Rheinheimera salexigens: one gene and its partner. The protein of the gene in region 1 interacts with the protein of each later gene in a pairwise test. Links are inferred from orthologs where the notes say so. Each region holds a gene or a part of one and is shown on either strand. Other genes may lie near its edges.

Region 1 (5,648 bases):
GCTAAGCCAGATCCAAAGTCGCTCTGATGCTGATAAACATTTAGCTCACTATATTAATGAGCTAGGTGTACGCCAATTTTTATTAAAAAGCTTAGCCATACAAGATGATCATTATAGCTGGCGCTTTAATTTAGCGGCATTAACTGAGCAATACAGCAAGATTAATGGTGAACTAGATCAAAAGGGTAGCTTTACCGGTGAGTGTTTATTTATAAAGGGTGAATTATCCGACTATATTTTAGCTGAACATAAGTCACAAATATTAGCCCAGTTCCCAAAGGCGCAAGTAAAAACGATTCAAGGCACTGGCCATTGGTTACATGCCGAGAAGCCAGCGATTTTCAGCCGACTAGTCCAAGATTTTTTATCGGCTTAACGGCTTAATTAATAGCAATTTATGCTATAGTGCCGTCAAATTTTTACAGCCAGGAGAAACCAAGTTGGCTTTTGAGCAAATTGAAACCCTTGGATTATGGTTGGGTTTATTTATTCTGTATGCTTTTATCGTCATGGCGATTTTAGATGTATTGAAAAAAAGCAATGCCCCGAAATTCGGCCGGTTTTTTGTATGGCTAGTGCTCTTTTTGTCGCCACTGGTATTTATTATCAAAAGCGTAGTACCGTTTTTTCTTGAGTAAGAAGGTTAAGATTAATGGCTAAGATTGCCACTGATCGCACCACTATTGATTTGTTTGCACAAGATAAACGTCCGGGGCGACCAAAAACAAATCCGTTGCCCCGAACGGAACAGCTTAAGCTGAACAAACGCAATCAAATCAAGCGTGATCGCAGTAAAGGTTTAAAACGTATAGAGTTCAAAGTGTCTGATAAATTGTATGAACAGCTAAGTCAGCACGCTAGCGACGCCGATATGACGCGCAGCGCCTATATTGAACATATTTTGACACAAATGTTGACCAGGTAAGAAGGTTAGATAATGGCTACTGTAGGCATATTTTTTGGAAGTGATACTGGTAACACTGAGCATATTGCTAAAATGATCCAGAAAGAGTTAGGCAAGCACTTATTTGATGTGCGTGATATTGCTAAAAGCAGCAAAGAAGATATTGCCGCTTTTGATTTAATTTTATTTGGTATCCCAACTTGGTACTACGGTGAAGCACAGTGCGATTGGGATGATTTTTTCCCAGATTTAGAGCAAGTTGATTTTACCAATAAACTCGTCGCGATTTTTGGCTGTGGTGATCAAGAAGACTACGCTGAATACTTTCTCGATGCTATGGGCACTTTACGTGACATTATCGAGCCTAAGGGCGCCATTATTGTCGGTCAATGGCCTACCGCTAGTTATAATTTCGTTGCGTCTAAAGGCTTAGCAGATGAAGACCATTTTGTCGGTTTAGGTATCGATGAAGACCGTCAACCCGAGCTAACGGAGCAGCGCGTTAAAGATTGGTGTAAACAAATTTATGAAGAGTTAAGCCTGAAAGAGTTTGAAGGTCTTTAACCGTTTCAAGCCAGTAAATTAGTTTACTGGCTTTTTTATAGCTTCTTTAATTTATAACTTCTTTAATTAATAACTACTTTAATTTGGCCGATATTGGCTTTTCTTCCGCACATATAAGGTGCGCAATACTTCGCAAACCACATTGCCCTTGTCGTCTTTAATGTCAATTCTAAACTGCGGAAAGTATTTTTCGCCCTCAGCTGTGGCTTGACTGATTTGTTGCAGTCTGTCTTCCGTTAAATAAAACTCAGCAAAAAGTTTACCTTTGCCTGGCTGTAAAAAATTAATTTCGGCTTGTCTATCCCATACAAAATATTTATTACCCAATACCCCCATCAACATTAACGGATAAATAGGATCGGTCATCGAAAACATTGAGCCACCATATTGGCTGCGATTTATGTTTTTTGTCCATGGCCGAGATTTTAATTCAACTTTACAATAGCGATAATCCTGATCTAATTTTACTATTTTGATACCACTGAAAAAAAATGGCGGCCAGCAATTAATCAATCGCCGCATAACCGCGGATTTAAATAACCATTTCATATAAATACTCTGGTACGACCTGTTATAGTTAGTTTAACAAGCCTATTCTCAAGTACAAGTCGTCAATTAAACAAATTAGAAAATAGCCAATTTGCTTAATAGTTTAATCCCTTTATAATCGATTCAAATTCACGTTAATGTTAGAGGTCTTATGTCAGATCATAATAGCGAACTGCGCAAAGCTGGTTTAAAAGTTACTCTGCCAAGAGTAAAAATTTTAGAAATCCTTCAAGATCCTAAAAACCAGCACATTAGTGCAGAGGATGTTTATAAATTGTTATTAGAGCTGGGAGAAGACATTGGTCTAGCAACAGTATATCGCGTACTTAATCAGTTTGATGACGCTGGCATTGTTACTCGCCATCACTTTGAAGGCGGAAAGTCGGTATTTGAGCTCGCCGGCAATGACCACCATGATCATTTAGTCTGTTTAAAATGCGGTAATGTTATTGAGTTTCACGATGATATGATTGAAGCTAAACAACTTGAAATAGCTGAAGAAAATGGTATGAAATTAACTCACCATAGCTTGTACTTATATGGTGAATGTAAAGATACTGAGCAATGTAAGAAGAATATTCAGCTACTAAAATTCTAGCATTATATTTCAGTCTTAGCTTTTACAGAATATGTAGCAAATTCATTATAACGTTTTAGCTTATTCATAAAAAAAGGCACCTTTTAAAGGTGCCTTTTTTGTACCAACATCAATGATTAGAATAGGTATGTTGCTATTACAGTAACTGTTCTAACTCAGGCAGCACGGTAAATAAATCAGCAACTAAGCCATAATCGGCAATTTGAAAAATTGGCGCTTCAGCATCTTTGTTTATGGCAACAATAACTTTAGAATCTTTCATACCGGCTAAATGCTGAATAGCACCAGAAATACCTACTGCTATATATAAGTCTGGAGCAACAATTTTACCAGTCTGGCCAACCTGCATATCATTGGGTACAAAGCCAGCATCTACAGCCGCGCGCGATGCACCAATAGCCGCACCCAATTTATCGGCAATACCATTTAGTAAGCTAAAGTTTTCACCATTTTGCATACCACGACCACCCGATATCACTATTCTAGCGGCAGTGAGTTCAGGCCGTTCAGACTTCGTTAGCTCTTCGCTAATAAAAGTTGATACACCAACGTCAGTAGCAATGGATACCATTTCAATGGGTGCACTGTTGCCCGTTTCAGCTGCTGCAAACGCTGCTGGGCGTACAGTTAGCACTTTAATGCTGTCACTAGACTGTACAGTTGCGATAGCGTTACCAGCGTAGATAGGTCGAACAAAGGTATCAGCAGATTCAATTTCAATAACGTCTGAAATTTGTGCCACATCTAATAAAGCCGCAACTCTAGGTAAAAAGTTTTTACCTGTCGTCGTCGCTGCCGTTAAAATATGTTGGTAATCTTTACCTAGCTCTACCACTAGCGCGGCAATGTTTTCAGCTAATTGGTGCGCATAGGCCGCATTATCGGCCTGTAATACTTTGCTTACACCTTGAATCGTTGCCGCTTCTTTTGCTGCTTCAGTACAGTTTTCACCGGCGACTAACAGCGTAATATCGCTACCAATGGCACTAGCAGCTTGCACAACTTTATATGTCTCTGCTTTTAAACCCTGCTCGTTATGCTCTGCGATTATTAAAATAGCCATTAGATCACCTTTGCTTCATGCTTTAATTTATCAACTAACTCTGCAACCGTCGCTACGGTAATACCGCCCTGACGTGTTGCTGGTGCTTTAACTTTTAAAGTCGCTACCTTAGATTCTAACGACACACCATAACTGTCGGCCGCTTTAACATCTAAAGGTTTACGTTTCGCTTTCATTATATTAGGTAATGAAGCATAACGCGGCTGGTTTAAACGTAAGTCAGTGGATACCACTGCAGGTAAAGTTAACGCTACGGTTTGTAAACCACCGTCAATTTCACGGGTTACATTAACTTTATCATCGACAACTTCAACTTTAGAAGCAAAAGTACCCTGCCCCATTCCCGTTAATGCCGCCAACATTTGGCCCGTTTGGTTATTATCCGAGTCTATAGCTTGTTTACCTAAGATAACCAGTTTTGGTTGTTCTTCAGCCACCACTTTGGCTAATAATTTTGCCACTTGTAGTGAATCTAAGTTAAGGCTGGTCTCAATATGTAACGCTCGGTCTGCGCCTAAGGCTAACGCGGTGCGAAGTTGCTCTTGTACGGCCGTTGCACCAATTGATACAACAACCACTTCAGTCGCGACACCGGCCTCTTTTAAGCGTACTGCTTCTTCAATAGCAATTTCACAAAACGGATTTAATGCCATTTTTACGTTAGTCAGGTCGACTGCAGTTTCATCCGCTTTAACCCGTACTTTTACGTTGTAATCTATCACCCGCTTTACCGGTACCAATATTTTCATAAAATCCTCATTGTTTGTACCCAGCAATAATTATACAACTGTATCTAACTGCACTGAGTATACGTCATCTAAACGGTTTATATTCATTAGCCACAATCTACTTATTGTTGACGTTAACGTCAACCTGCAATACCCTAACAAATATCAAAATACCCCTTATAATGTAAACAATATAAGCCAAGAGGTCAGAGTTGTGGAAAGAGAATCAATGGAATTTGATGTTGTTATCGTTGGTGCGGGGCCTGCCGGCCTATCTACTGCTATCCGACTGATGCAACAAGCTAAAGCTGCGTCACAAGAATTAATGGTGTGCGTAGTTGAAAAAGGCTCTGAAGTAGGTGCTCATATTTTATCCGGTGCGGTGTTTGAAACCAAAGCATTACAAGAATTATTTCCAGACTGGCAAACCATGGGTGCACCGGTGACCACCCCGGTAACGCATGATGATATTTATTTATTTAAATCTGACGCTAATGCCACCAAACTGCCTCATTTTGCCGTACCAAAAACCATGCATAATAGTGGTAATTATATCGTATCAATGGGCAATATCTGCCGCTGGTTAGCCGAACAAGCTGAGCAATTAGGTGTAGAAATATTCCCAGGCTTCGCCGCCAGCGAAGTAATCATTGAAGATGATGTGGTTAAAGGCATCTTAATCGGTGATATGGGCTTAGATAAACAAGGCCAACCTAAAGCTAGCTTTGAACCCGGTATGGAACTAAGAGCAAAATATACTGTGTTTGCTGAGGGCTGTCGTGGTCATTTAGGTAAACAACTTATCCAGCATTTCTCATTAGATAAAGATCGCTCACCGCAACACTATGCGCTTGGTTTTAAAGAAATTTGGGATGTCTCCGCCGATAAACACCATCCCGGTTTAGTGGTGCACTCTGCTGGTTGGCCGTTAAATAAAGACACCTCTGGTGGTGGCTATCTTTACCATGCCGAAAACCAGCAAATTGTGGTTGGCTTAATTATCGATCTAAATTACAGCAACCCTAATATTAATCTGTTTGAAGAGTTTCAGCGTTATAAACAACACCCAGTAATTAAGCAATACTTAAGCGGCGGTAAACGTATTAGTTATGGAGCGCGTGCTATCGCTAAAGGCGGCTTAAACAGTCTGCCTAAAATGACCTTTAATGGCGGCATGTTAGTCGGCTGTGACGCTGGCACATTAAACTTCGCCAAAATTAAAGGCAACCATACTGCAATGAA
Region 2 (13,220 bases), 810 kb from region 1 along the record:
CTTAAATTAAGCTAGCTATGCGACTCAGCAAATTTAAACTGATTGCTACTGGCTGTTAAAGTGCAGCAATAAATTTTTAAAACGCCATGTCCATTAGGACATGGCGTTTTTATTGTAGCAATAGGCACCACCAACAATATTAGCAATATTTCGTTAACCGTTAACTTAACCACCGCTCAAGCTTTTGCATTAATTCGGCGTGACTAAACGGTTTGCTTAGCACGTCATCCATATTGCTGCTGTAACATTGCTTTATAATGTCTTCACTGCAGTGGGCAGTCATGGCAATAATGGGTGTGTTGGCGTAATTGGCTAGCTGACGTAATTGCTCGGTTGTTTCGTAGCCGTTTAAGCCGGGCATTTCTATATCCATTAATACTAACGAGACTGGTTGCTGTTGGGCCATAGTTAGTGCTTGCTCACCGTTATTAGCCGTTAATATTTGATAGCCTAATTTTTGTAACACAATTTGTACTAACACTTGGTTAAAGTAATTATCTTCTACTAACAATACGGTGTGTTGCGCTGGGGTAAGTCTTTTGGGCTCTTGCTGCGCTGTTGTTGACTGGTTTGCTAAAGTAACAGCAGTGGCTTCACTTGATTTACTGGTTGCTGAACCGGTTGCAGCTATTGTGGCTGTAAAATTAGAACCCGCTGCTTGTGGCGGCACCTGATTAAACAGCAAGCTAAAATAAAAACGACTACCGACGCCTTTCTGACTACTTAACTGTAAGTTTCCGCCCATTAATTTCACTAAACGGTGACTAATGGCTAAGCCTAAACCGGTACCGCCATACTTACGGCTGATAGAGCTATCTGCTTGATTAAAAGCGGTAAACAAATCTTTTTGCTGTTCAAGCGCAATACCAATACCGGTGTCTGCTACGCTAAAGTTAATTAATGTTTGCCCGCTATGCTGTTGTTGGCTTTGCGTGATGCTTAAGGTTATTTCGCCGCGTTCAGTAAACTTTATAGCGTTACTTAGCAAGTTAATTAATATTTGGCTTAAGCGTAAAGCATCGCCTGCGACTAATGTAGGTATGTTGCTATCAATATGTTTGCTGAATTTAAGCGGTTTATGTTGTAGCTGATTACTAAAGATATCGCTGACTTGCTCAACCGTGTCGACCAGCGAAAAAGGCAGACTCTCTAGTTGTAGCTTATCCGCTTCTACTTTTGAAAAATCTAAAATGTCACTAATCACACTGAGTAAAACTTTGCCTGAGGCTTGAATTTTTTGCAGATAGCTATTGCGCTTAATAGGATCATTACATTCTTGGGCGAGTTCAGCGAAGCCAAGTACAGCATTTAGCGGGGTGCGTAATTCATGGCTCATATTAGCCAGAAACTCACCCTTGGCTACAGAAGCTGCTTCAGCATGTAGTTTTGCTTGTTGGAGTTCTTTCATGGTGAGCTGCATGTCGGCACTGTGTTGCTGTATTTGCAGAGTTAGTTTTTCTTTATCTTTTTGCAGTGAGTAATAATAGCCTTTAAGTATTAAGTACAGGCTTAAAGCAAATAGCAGCAAGTAACTGAATAAGGCATAACTAGTTAAATACCACGCTTTAGTAATACTAAATTGTAATGGCTGGGATAAATACAGTTCATTTTGGTTATCTCGACTGCGCAGCATAAATTGGTAATCGCCACTGGGCAAATTAGTATAGTCACGATACAGCTCAGTGCTGAATTCAGACCAGTCTTTATCATAACCTTCTAATTTAACTTGAAACTGTGGCGTAAATAGATGGCTGTAATTAGGGCTAGCATAAACAAAACGTAAACTATTAACGTTGGGGGCTAAGGCCAATTCTTGTTGTGTAGACATAGCAGTACCTGAAAAGAGCACATTAGCATCGCCAATTTGACGCAGCTGGCGTATTAGTGGGGCTTTAGTAGTAATGGTTTGGTGCTCTTCACTGGCAAAGCGAAACACACCTTCGGCGCCACCAAACCATATAGTATTGGCTTGATCAATCATTAAGGTATCAAAGGGTATATCTCTTAAAGGCTCTAGGGCTGCGGCCTGCCAACGATACTGCCCAGAATTGTCGGCCAATAAAGCACCAGCACGGCGACTGCCGTCAGTGTTATCCCACGTTAATAGCCATAAATTACCGGCGATATCTTCTTGGGGTAAACGCACCCAAGGTTGGGGTTGGCTAAAAGCAGCAGCCAATTTTTGGTCTAAATAAAACTGCTCTTTTATTCGATCGAAGCGGTAAAAGCCGGCAACAGTGGCAATAAGCAGTTGTTGGTTAAATACTGAAACAGCATTACGGTTGGCACTAGGTAAGCCAGCGGTTTTAGCAAAACGCTTCAACGCTAAGGGCACAGAATTACCGCCTTGCCATTGTTGCGGAATAATTAATTGATACACACCATGCGCTAACGAGCCTAACCACAGCTCGCCATTATCTAATTCTAAAATACTATTTATATTGCCTTTGACACCGGGGACTTGACCTTCATCATGCCAATTGCCGTTGTCATAGCGCATGCTAGCAAGACCATCTTGTAAACCAATATATAAGCGATCTGGGTTGGCTTTTGATTGATATAGGGTTTTACTGGCCTGCTCTGAGGGGCGAATTAATTGCAGCTGCTGCTGAACTAAGCTATATACGCCCCGGCTATTGGCAACCAGTAAGAGTGGGCCGAACTCCATAAAGTCCCAAGTTTGCTTTTGTATGGCAGAAATAAGCGTAAAGTGTTTACCGTTATCTTGATAAAATAAACCTAAGCTGGTACCGACATAAAGTACATTATTATGCTTATGCAGGGCTAAAACATTGCCACGTAGGCCATTGTTATCATCAAAATATGAAATTGCCGATGATAAATCAATGCGGCTTAAGCCATGGTCTAAAGCTAACCAGAGTCCTTGTTGATGGTCTTGATAAATGGCTCTTACGTTTTGATCAACCACACCAACAGATTTATCTAGATGATGTTTTAACTTGCCCTCAGGGGTAAGTATATAAGCACCACTTTGGCTAGTGCCTAACACAAAATCACCACTATTTAATGAATAGCCGGTATATAAAACGTCGGTCATTAACACGGAGTTGATATCGGTTTGCCATGGCTGACTGCCATTAGCATCCATTAAATATAAACCTTTAGTGCGGCTGCCAACCAGTAGCCGAGTGTCGTCATAGCGCAGCAATACATAAACACTGGTGCTAGCAAAACGCTCACTGCCGGCTACTAATTGAAAGTTATTATTAACTAACTCCACTAAGCCTGTGTCTTGCTCACGCACGATTAATCGGTCATCTAACCAAAAAGCTTTAAGAAACCGGCTGTTAGTACGCCATACTTTTACCTGATTATCTGTGGCATGGTCATAGCTAACACGAAAGATATAATTACGGCTAACAAAGTACACACCTTCTGCGGCGGCAAAGGTTTGGCGGACATCTTGAAAATCACGATATTCGGCAGGTATGCGATCAATTAAAGACACATAGCGGCTATCGTTTTGCTGATCTAGATAGCCAATGTCACCTTTAGCGCCGACATAAATATTGCCATCAACAGCTAAGGCTAAAGAGCGAGCTACAGATTTATTACCGGTTTGGATCATGCGCCATTGTGCGCCATCGTACTGCATAACACCGACATTGTTACCAACATAGAGTAAACCATGTTGATCTTGCGCTATGGCCCAGTTTTGGGTGCCACCATTGTAATCTTTAGGCTTAAAATTCGACAGTAACGGTGCGCCAGCTAATTCAGCCGAATTGGCTAAATTTAGCACGCTCACTAATAGCAACAAATACACGGTTAGCCATCGTGTTATACAAGATCTAAATTTCACTATGCTGACACTCCTTTGTAGCATAGTGCAAACGGACTTAAGCTTGAAAGCTTAGCGGAATAGTCTGTATTGCACTTATTTACGCAGTAACTTATCTAAATAGCCCATAGCAAATGCAGATAGCACAAAAGTGATATGCATTAATAAGTACCATTTAATTTTATCATTACTGATATTTTCTGTATTCATAAATACTTTTAATAAATGTATTGATGAAATAGCCACGATTGAAGCGGCCACTTTATTTTTTAATGAACCGGCATCCAGCTTTCCTAACCAGCCCAACTTTTCATCATTGTCCTCTAAATCTAATCTTGAAACAAAGTTCTCATAACCAGAGAACATTACCATCACAATTAACCCGCCGACTAAAGTAATATCAATGAGTGATAGCACCACTAACACTAATTCAATTTCTTTCATGGAGAAAATAATGGGGATGATGTGCCAAATTTCCTGAAAAAATTTAATACCTAAGGCTAGTAGTGCCAAACTTAAACCAAGATAAATTGGCGCCATAATCCAACGCGATGCATACATTATTCTTTCAAACCAAGCTTCCATAAATAAACCCATTTTGTTGTTAGGGTTTATTATCCGTTGTTATCGCCCTAGGTCAAGGATGAAATAAGCAACAATTAAGTGTTTAATCAACTGCTTAATTGATTGTATAAACAGTATGAGGCAATTACCGCAAATTTGAGCGTCTTGCCGCATTATTGTCAGTGTGCTGTTCAGAATGTGATAGCGTTCAATACCATGAATTTTCAGGTGATACTGTGTAATGAATCTATGTCGTATGGCCAGTGTAGCGCTGTTGTTATGTTGTTTATCAGCGACGGCGAATGAAGGTTTTTGGCAAACAGCACAACAAACTGAATTAGCCACACATCTAGCCAATAATCACGCCAACACAAAAGCAGACATTATCAATAAATTAACTCAGCTTAGTTTGGCAACTGCTGTAAAAGTAAATAATTGCAGTGGCGCGCTGGTGGCTAAACATGGCTTAGTATTGACCAGCAATAATTGTATTGCTGATAAAATAGCCCAATCTGCTGCGTTATCTGTTGAAGGGCTAGTGGCGAATGATAACTTTGCAGCAATAGACGCTAATAAAGAGTTGCCACTGCAAGGTGTAAAAATAACTATTCCGCAGCAAGTAGATGATGTCACGTTAGTGATTAAGCGCCAACTTGATAGTCAGTTAACTCCTCAGCAACGACTAATAAAACTGCAGCAGCTAACAGAGCCGTTATTACAACAGTGTGAGCTGCAAACTAAATTACGCTGTCAGTTACACACAGTTGATGGTGGGTTACAGTATAAAATAGTTAAATCATTAGAAATACAGGATGTTCGGTTGGTGTATGCGCCTAATGCGGCTTTAGCACAATTAGGCCAAAAGGCAGATGCTAACGCGTGGCCACAATATAGTGCGGATTATGTGTTTTTACGTGGCTATGTTGACCTTAAGGGCCAAACAGCAGATTTTTCATTGCAAAATGTACCGCACCAAGCGGAATCGTTTTTAGCTTTTTCCACCCAAGGTGTTAGCGAACATGACGATGTTTTAGTGGCTGGCTTTCCTATGTATAGCCAGCGTTATCAAACGGCAGCGGCTGTCAGCTTACAATTTGAGCAGCTAGAACCGTTACAATTACAATATCATCAGCAAGCGTTAGGTATAATCCAGAAACATACCACCAGCAATAGCCGGCTGGCGGAAACTTATCAGCATCAACTATATTGGCTGGCTAAAATCATTACTCAAGAGCAGAAACAGCTAGCGCGTTTTGGCCATAGTTCGGTGATTAAAAATAAGCTTAGCCAAGAAGCCAAATTAGCAACGTGGATAAATGGCAGTTTGGTTCGGCGGCAGCTGTATACTCAAGTAGTACAGCGTGTAACGGAGCTTAATCAACAGCAATATCAACAATCCCGGCGCGATCTTACATTAGAAAACTTTAACTATGTTCAGCTGCCATCATTAGCGCAGCAGTTATATCACTATGCCTTACTTAGGCAAGACCAAACCAGCAATAGCACTGCATTAAAGCAAGCCAAGCACGAGCTAACTCAAAGCATGCAGCATATTGCAGAGCATTTTGATAGCCGTGTTGATCAAAGCTTAGCCTTACAATTTTTAGCCGAATATGCCAAATTACCGCCAGAGCATCGCTTAGCAGATCTAGACCATTATTTTGCTTTAAAGGATGGTTTTAATGTCGAAATAGTTCGGCATAAATTAGAGGCCATTTATCGTGGCTCTAAATTGAGTGACAAAGCGCAGCGCGAAGCTTGGTTAACCGCTAATGTTGAGCAGTTCGTGCAAAGCCAAGATACCTTAATTAGCTTTGCGGTTGCTATGCAAAAAAGCCATGAAAAAATTCAGCAACAACGACAGTTGCTTGAAGCTGAGTTAGCCCAAGCTTGGCCAGCTTATATTGAGGTATGGCAAGCTTTTAATGATGCTAATAATTTGGATTTTTATGCTGATGCTAACGGCACTTTGCGGCTAAATGTTGCTCAAGTGAAAGGCTATCAACCAAGAGACGCAGTATGGTATCAGCCTTTTAGTTCTGCCAAAGGCTTAATAGATAATTTTGGCCGTACTGAAGCTGCACCTGCAGTAAACAAGCTGATGCAGCAGTTACAGCAAACTGAATATCAAAGTTTACCGATTAACTTTTTAACTAACGCTGATATTACCTCTGGTCATGCAGGCGCGGTAACCTTAAACTGGCAAGGTAATATTGTCGGTATTGTTATAGATGGCGCGTGCGAGACGGTTATTAGTGACTGGCATTATGATGAGCAACACAGTCGGGCTATTCATGTTGATAGCCGTTATATTTTATGGCAATTACAACAAGATAAAGCCGCAAAAACCTTATTAACCGAGTTAAGCAGAGCAAACTAGGCGGTTAGTTTAAATTGATTATTAACTAGCGCTCTTAATTAGTCTCATTTTGCAGTATTATATTCGCTTAATTACGTTTTGCTATTAGCATTTTATACGCATTGGAGACATAGTGAATAACCAGTTTCGGATTAAGCTTATTGTGCGGCGAGTAAAGGCATTGTCACCGCTACAATGGCTGCAACAAGGTTGGCAAATATTTAAACAAGCGCCGATGATTTGGCTATTAATGTTTTTCACCCTTATTTTTACCGCTGCGCTGGGTTCTTTACATACCTTATTAAATATTGCTGCGTTATTTATTAGCCCGTTTTTAACCGCGGGTATATATAAAAGCATTGTTGATATTCAGCAGAAAAAAACCATTCAATACACTGATATGTTTACTCCATTGCAACAACCGAGTTGCCGCATGGTATTTATTCGCTTGGCCGCCATCAATATGCTGGCTGCTATACCGTTAAGCGTATTAGCGCAAACCATTTATAACCAACAATTAGAGGGCATTAACGACCCTTGGTTGCTGCTGTTATTTGTTGCTAGTTCAATTATTATTTGGATGGTGTTTGCTTATGCCGTTGCCATTGCTTACTTTTTGCAAGAGCATAGGCTGTTAGCCATCATGCAAGCCAGCTTTGTTGCTTGCTGGCGCAATATTACCCCTTTAGCGGTGTTTGCTGGATTAAGCTTTTTATTAATATTATTAACTGTACCCACCATGTTTATTGGCTTAATTGTGGTTATTCCTGTACTTAATATTGCTTTCTTTTTATCGTTTAATGATTTTTTTGCCCTGCAAGTTAACACTAAAGAGGGTGATGGTGTGTTGGAAGTATAAGCATGCTTGAACCGGCAGAATTAAAACATAAAGCGCTAAGTTGGTTAACACGACGCGATTATAGTGAGGTAGAGTTACGCCGCCGCTTACAGCAGTTGGGCGGCTTAAGCGAACATATTGAGCAAGTTATAGCTTGGTGTAAAAGCTACGACTATCTGAATCAACCGCGCTATATTAAGATGTTAGTGCGTAGCCGAACGAATAGAGGCTATGGCTTTAACTATATTGCTCAAGAGCTGAAACAGCATAATATTGGCGTGGATGAGCTAAAGCTGTGCTTAGCAGAATTAAATATCGATTGGTTTGCAGCGGCAAAGCGGGTATATAGCAAAAAGTATTCGGATAGCCCAGTAATTGATTACAAAGATAAAATGAAACGTATGGCGTATATGCAACGCCGTGGTTTTAATCATGACCAGATACAACATATTTTTACAGAGTATTAAATTAACGAGTTACTTGGTTTAATTAATTCGTTTTGAACAACCCAACGTGGACAGGATTTTTTCATGACAATGACATCGGCCAATATCAGGCGTGCTTTTTTAGATTTTTTTGCCAGTAAACAACACCAGATAGTGCCTAGCAGCTCGCTGATCCCAGGTAACGATGCCACATTGTTATTTACCAACGCTGGCATGGTGCAATTTAAAGATGTCTTTTTAGGCCAAGACCAACGTAATTATACCCGCGCGGTATCTTCACAACGTTGTGTTCGAGCGGGTGGTAAACATAACGATTTAGAAAATGTTGGCTACACAGCACGGCACCATACTTTTTTTGAAATGTTAGGTAACTTTAGCTTTGGCGATTATTTTAAGCGTGAAGCTATTCAGTATGCGTGGCAATTTTTAACCGAAGAAATGCAGTTACCAAAACATAAGTTGTTGGTGACGGTATATGAGTCTGATGACGAAGCTTATGCTATTTGGTTAAACGAAATTGGTGTGCCGGCTGAGCGAATTGTTCGGATTGGCGATAATAAAGGTGCCGCTTACGCGTCTGATAATTTTTGGTCGATGGGCGATACCGGCCCTTGTGGACCTTGCTCTGAGATTTTTTATGATCACGGTGAGCATATCTGGGGTGGCCCTCCAGGTTCAGCCGAAGAGGATGGCGATCGGTTTATTGAAATCTGGAATATCGTTTTTATGCAGTTTAATCGCCAAGCCGATGGCCGCATGGATCCGCTGCCTAAGCCCAGCGTTGATACGGGTATGGGGCTTGAGCGCATAGCCGCTATTTTACAAAATGTGCACAGTAATTATGAAATAGATATGTTTGTTGGCTTAATTAATGCTGCGGCCAAGATTACCGGTGCCACGGATTTAAGTGATAAATCATTACGGGTAGTGGCGGATCACATTCGTAGCTGTGCATTCTTAATTATTGATGGCGTGCAGCCGTCTAATGAAGGGCGTGGTTATGTGTTACGGCGCATTGTCCGTCGTGCAGTACGCCATGGTAATAAACTTGGTGCTAAAGGCGCGTTTTTCTATCAATTAGTGGCAGAACTTGTTAAGCAAATGGGCGAAGCCTATCCAGAGCTGGCACAAAAGCAGGCCGTGATAGAAAAGGTACTAAAATTAGAAGAAGAGCAATTTGGCAAAACTCTAGAGCGTGGTTTAGTTATCTTAGAGCAAGCTTTGCAGCAGGTTGAAGGTACTGTTTTACCGGGTGAATTAGTGTTTAAGTTATATGATACTTATGGCTTTCCAGTCGATTTAACTAATGATGTTGCTCGTGAACGTAATTTAACCATTGATCAAGCTGGCTTTGATGCCGCGATGGCCGAACAACGAAAACGTGCCCAGCAAGCGTCAAATTTCTCTGCCGATTATAATACCAACTTAACCACAGCCCAGCAGTCAAAGTTTACTGGTTATAGTGAAGAAACTAATCAAGCCGTGGTGTTAGAGCTCATAAAAGAGGGTGAAGTGGTAGCACAGCTTGAAGATGGTGATACTGGTTTAGTTATCTTAGATCAAAGCCCATTTTATGCAGAGTCAGGCGGCCAAGTCGGTGATACGGGAAGCTTAAATTTAGCTTCTGGTGCGGTATTTATGATTGAAGACACTATAAAGCTGAACAATGCTATTGCTCATAAAGGCAAGGTGTTGGGTGGCATTAAAACGGGTGATGCCGTTAGCGCACAAATTGATACCGTGCGCCGAGCTGCAATCAAACAAAACCACTCTGCTACCCATTTACTGCATGCTGCTTTACGTCAAGTATTGGGCGAGCACGTGACCCAAAAAGGCTCGTTAGTGCAACCAGATCGGTTACGTTTTGATTTTAGCCATTTTTCCGCAGTAAAAGCCGAAGAGTTACGCCGTATAGAACAACTGGTCAATGAACAAATTCAGCAAAATCATGCCTTAGAAACCCGATTAATGTCTATTGAGCAGGCTAAAACCGCCGGTGCTATGGCGTTGTTTGGTGAAAAATACACTGACGAAGTACGTGTATTAAGTATGGGTGAATTTTCGATAGAACTTTGTGGCGGAACACACGTCAAACGCACCGGAGACATTGGTTTAGTAAAACTGATTTCTGAAGCAGGTATTGCTTCAGGCGTGCGCCGTATAGAAGCGGTAAGTGGTGCTGGCGCTGTGGCGTATGTGCAGCAGTTAGAGCAACAAGCACAACAAGTGGCTGCAGCACTTAAAGGCGATGTGTTAAGCATTGCAGAGCGCGTAGAGCAGTCTTTAGATCGCAGTAAGTTATTGGAAAAAGAAATAGAGCAATTAAAAGCTAAATTAGCCAGTCAAGCGGGTGCATCTATTTTAGATCAAGCAGAGCAAATTGCCGGAGTAACGGTGTTAGTCGCTCAATTGCCGGCTACCGAGCCAAAAGCGCTACGGACGATGCTTGATCAGTTAAAAAACAAATTAACATCAGCGGTTATTTTATTAGCCACAGTAAATGATGATAAAATTAGCTTAATAGCTGGTGTGTCTGCCGATGTTACCGATAAAGTGCATGCTGGAAAGTTAGTGGGTTGGGCTGCCGAGCAACTAGGTGGTAAAGGCGGTGGTCGTCCTGATATGGCCCAAGCCGGTGGTACCGATGTTAATGCCTTAAGTGCAGTACTTGACGGTGCTAAGCAGCAGGTTAGCCAGCAGCTCGCTTAAGGCTAAATAAAACTATTAGTTTAATCTTTAGTAAATAGCTTAATTAAAAGCATAGTTAAAAAATTAGTAAGCCAACGGCCTTATCGCATAGTGTTATGGTCGTTGGCGTAAATTTAAGCCAAGAATGTTGATACAATGTTGATTGGTCTTAAATTCTTTTAATTATGGCGAAAAATAACCTGAAAATAGTAATTGGTTGCTACAATTACTAGGCTTTTCCATTACAAATAGCTAATTAGTGTCATTATTTACCTTGTCAGGCTGTTAATCAGCTCAGGCGCTGAGTTATGATACCCCACTATAAATTTATCTCAGTGTGAAATGCATTGAGAAAATGCAACAGGAGCAAGCGAATGCTAATTCTTACTCGTCGTGTTGGTGAGACACTGATGATTGGTGACGAAGTCACAGTGACCGTATTAGGTGTAAAAGGTAACCAAGTTCGCATTGGTGTAAATGCACCTAAAGAAGTTTCTGTACATCGCGAAGAAATTTATATGCGTATCCAAGCAGAAAAAGGCACAACTGAAGAAAATTTCGGTGGTGATAAGTAATTTAGTTTACGTGACAAACTTTGCTTGCATAGTATTGAATTTGTCCATTTAGTGCTGGTTATCTAAACAATTGTTTAAAAGGTCGCCAAACGCACTTCTAATTACCAGAAATTGTTTGACATATATTCTTAAGACATTAATATACACGCCGCAACACAGAGTGGAGAAATGGCCGAGTGGCTGAAGGCGCACCCCTGCTAAGGGTGTATAGGGGAAACTCTATCGAGGGTTCGAATCCCTCTTTCTCCGCCATTTTGTTTTAGACCGGACGCATAGCTCAGCTGGATAGAGTACTCGGCTACGAACCGAGCGGTCGGAGGTTCGAATCCTCCTGTGTCCGCCATCTAAACCTTAGATGGCCAAGTGATGAAGTAAAGTAAAGAAGTTGTAGTAACAAGTTTTAATATTTAAAGTAAAAGTTAGCACCACCCCGGACGCATAGCTCAGCTGGATAGAGTACTCGGCTACGAACCGAGCGGTCGGAGGTTCGAATCCTCCTGCGTCCGCCACATTAAGAAGAACCCGCTCTGGTGAAAACCTAAGCGGGTTTTTTATTACCTGCTTTTTATTATCTAAATCATCAGCGTTATGCTATAAATGCACTATAAATTTGTGGCTAACACGCTTAGAATAAACCGTATTAGCGGCACAGCAATTCTTCTATCTACTGCAGCGAGCCAATCCATAGTGACGGTTTTAGCTACCACTAATACAGCAGCACAGCCAATATCTGACAACCACAGTGTTACTATGCAAACTGTGTTATGTCGGCATTGCGATTTAGTTCAGGAAATTACTACTTTACAGGCTGGCGAAGAGGCATGTTGCAGTCGTTGTAACCATACTTTAGATGCTCGGCATGTTCAGCCGATACTTAGGCCTGTGTTGTATGCAGCAACAGCGTTATTTATGTTGTTGTTAGCCAATTTATTTCCCTTTGTTAGCATGTTTGTTGCCGGTGATCGGCATCAAATGAGCTTCTTTGATACCTCGTCAGTGTTATTTCAACAGCATCATCAATGGCTAGCCTTACTGATTTGGTTGTTAATTCAAGCTATTCCGGCTTTTTGCATGATGGCAATTATATATTTAAAGCTAGGTATGCTCTATAAACTACCGTTTAGAGTATGGGTGGCGCGGGTTTTATACATGTTAAAACCTTGGAGTATGGTCGATATCTTTTTAATGGGTCTTATTATTAGCTTTGTTAAATTAGTGGCCGATGCTGAAATTTCTTTAGGGGCGAGTTTTTGGGCCTTCTGTATTTTTTGTTTATTACATTTGCGGGTGTTTCAAGTTATTGATCAACGAGAGTTATGGTCAAAAATATCGCCAGCGCCATCGTTATCACTCAACACTACAGTAGGTATGGGTGGATTAGAGCAAGGCTTAAAGCTGTGTCAAGTGTGTACGGGAATGGTGTTGTTACAGCATAAAAATTGCACGCGTTGTCACAGTACGGTGTATCCGCGGCAACGTGGCAGTATTCAAAATACCATCGCTTTATTAGTCGCCGCAATAATACTGTATATACCTGCAAACTTATTGCCGATTATGATCACAGTATCGTTTGGTGATCGTATAGAATCGACAATTATTAGTGGCTTAATAATTATGTGGCAAGACGGCGCTTATCCAGTGGCCATTATTATTTTAATTGCCAGTGTGATTGTGCCAGTTGCAAAAATACTGGTGTTATTGTGGTTGTGTTATTTAACCCGAATATCCAAAGCAGGCCGACAACGTTATTCGACACAAGTGTATCGGGTGGTTGATTGGATAGGCCGCTGGTCGATGGTGGATGTGTTGGTGGTTGCCATTATGGCAGCTTTAGTTAGGTTTGATTTATTAATGACTGTTTATCCTGGTGTGGGCGTTATTGTATTTGCTGCCGTGGTGATATTAACTATGTTAGCAGCGTTAAGTTTTGATCCGCGGTTATTATGGG

Evidence for each region.
Region 2: the proteins of fldA (region 1) and BI198_RS13455 interact in binary tests that used the Escherichia coli proteins (3 or more experiments, as listed by UniProt). The link is inferred for Rheinheimera salexigens from one-to-one orthologs.

The regions. Positions count from the first base shown.
Region 1 is NZ_MKEK01000001.1:2,120,472-2,126,119, forward strand. The notes cover bases 1-2,702. They hold fldA (flavodoxin FldA), read left to right. Parts: upstream 1-937; coding sequence 938-1,468; downstream 1,469-2,702. Other genes in these bases: BI198_RS09620 (alpha/beta fold hydrolase), read left to right, coding at 1-376; BI198_RS09625 (DUF2788 domain-containing protein), read left to right, coding at 441-638; ybfE (LexA regulated protein), read left to right, coding at 653-925; BI198_RS09640 (DUF4442 domain-containing protein), read right to left, coding at 1,547-2,017; fur (ferric iron uptake transcriptional regulator), read left to right, coding at 2,169-2,615. Also shown: BI198_RS09650 (electron transfer flavoprotein subunit alpha/FixB family protein), read right to left, coding at 2,752-3,678; BI198_RS09655 (electron transfer flavoprotein subunit beta/FixA family protein), read right to left, coding at 3,678-4,427; BI198_RS09660 (electron transfer flavoprotein-ubiquinone oxidoreductase), read left to right, coding at 4,636-5,648. UniProt on the Escherichia coli protein: Low-potential electron donor to a number of redox enzymes. Involved in the reactivation of inactive cob(II)alamin in methionine synthase.
Region 2 is NZ_MKEK01000001.1:2,926,456-2,939,675, reverse strand. The notes cover bases 6,427-9,308. They hold BI198_RS13455 (regulatory protein RecX), read left to right. Parts: upstream 6,427-7,586; coding sequence 7,587-8,030; downstream 8,031-9,308. Other genes in these bases: alaS (alanine--tRNA ligase), read left to right, coding at 8,100-9,308; BI198_RS13460 (DUF2189 domain-containing protein), read left to right, coding at 6,859-7,584; BI198_RS13465 (S46 family peptidase), read left to right, coding at 6,427-6,746. In the rest of the region: BI198_RS13475 (hybrid sensor histidine kinase/response regulator), read right to left, coding at 161-3,823; BI198_RS13470 (TIGR00645 family protein), read right to left, coding at 3,899-4,387; more of BI198_RS13465, read left to right, coding at 4,608-6,426; more of alaS, read left to right, coding at 9,309-10,718; carbon storage regulator CsrA, read left to right, coding at 11,072-11,272; BI198_RS13425 (PqiA/YebS family transporter subunit), read left to right, coding at 11,870-13,220. UniProt on the Escherichia coli protein: Modulates RecA activity through direct physical interaction. Can inhibit both RecA recombinase and coprotease activities. May have a regulatory role during the SOS response. Inhibits DNA strand exchange in vitro.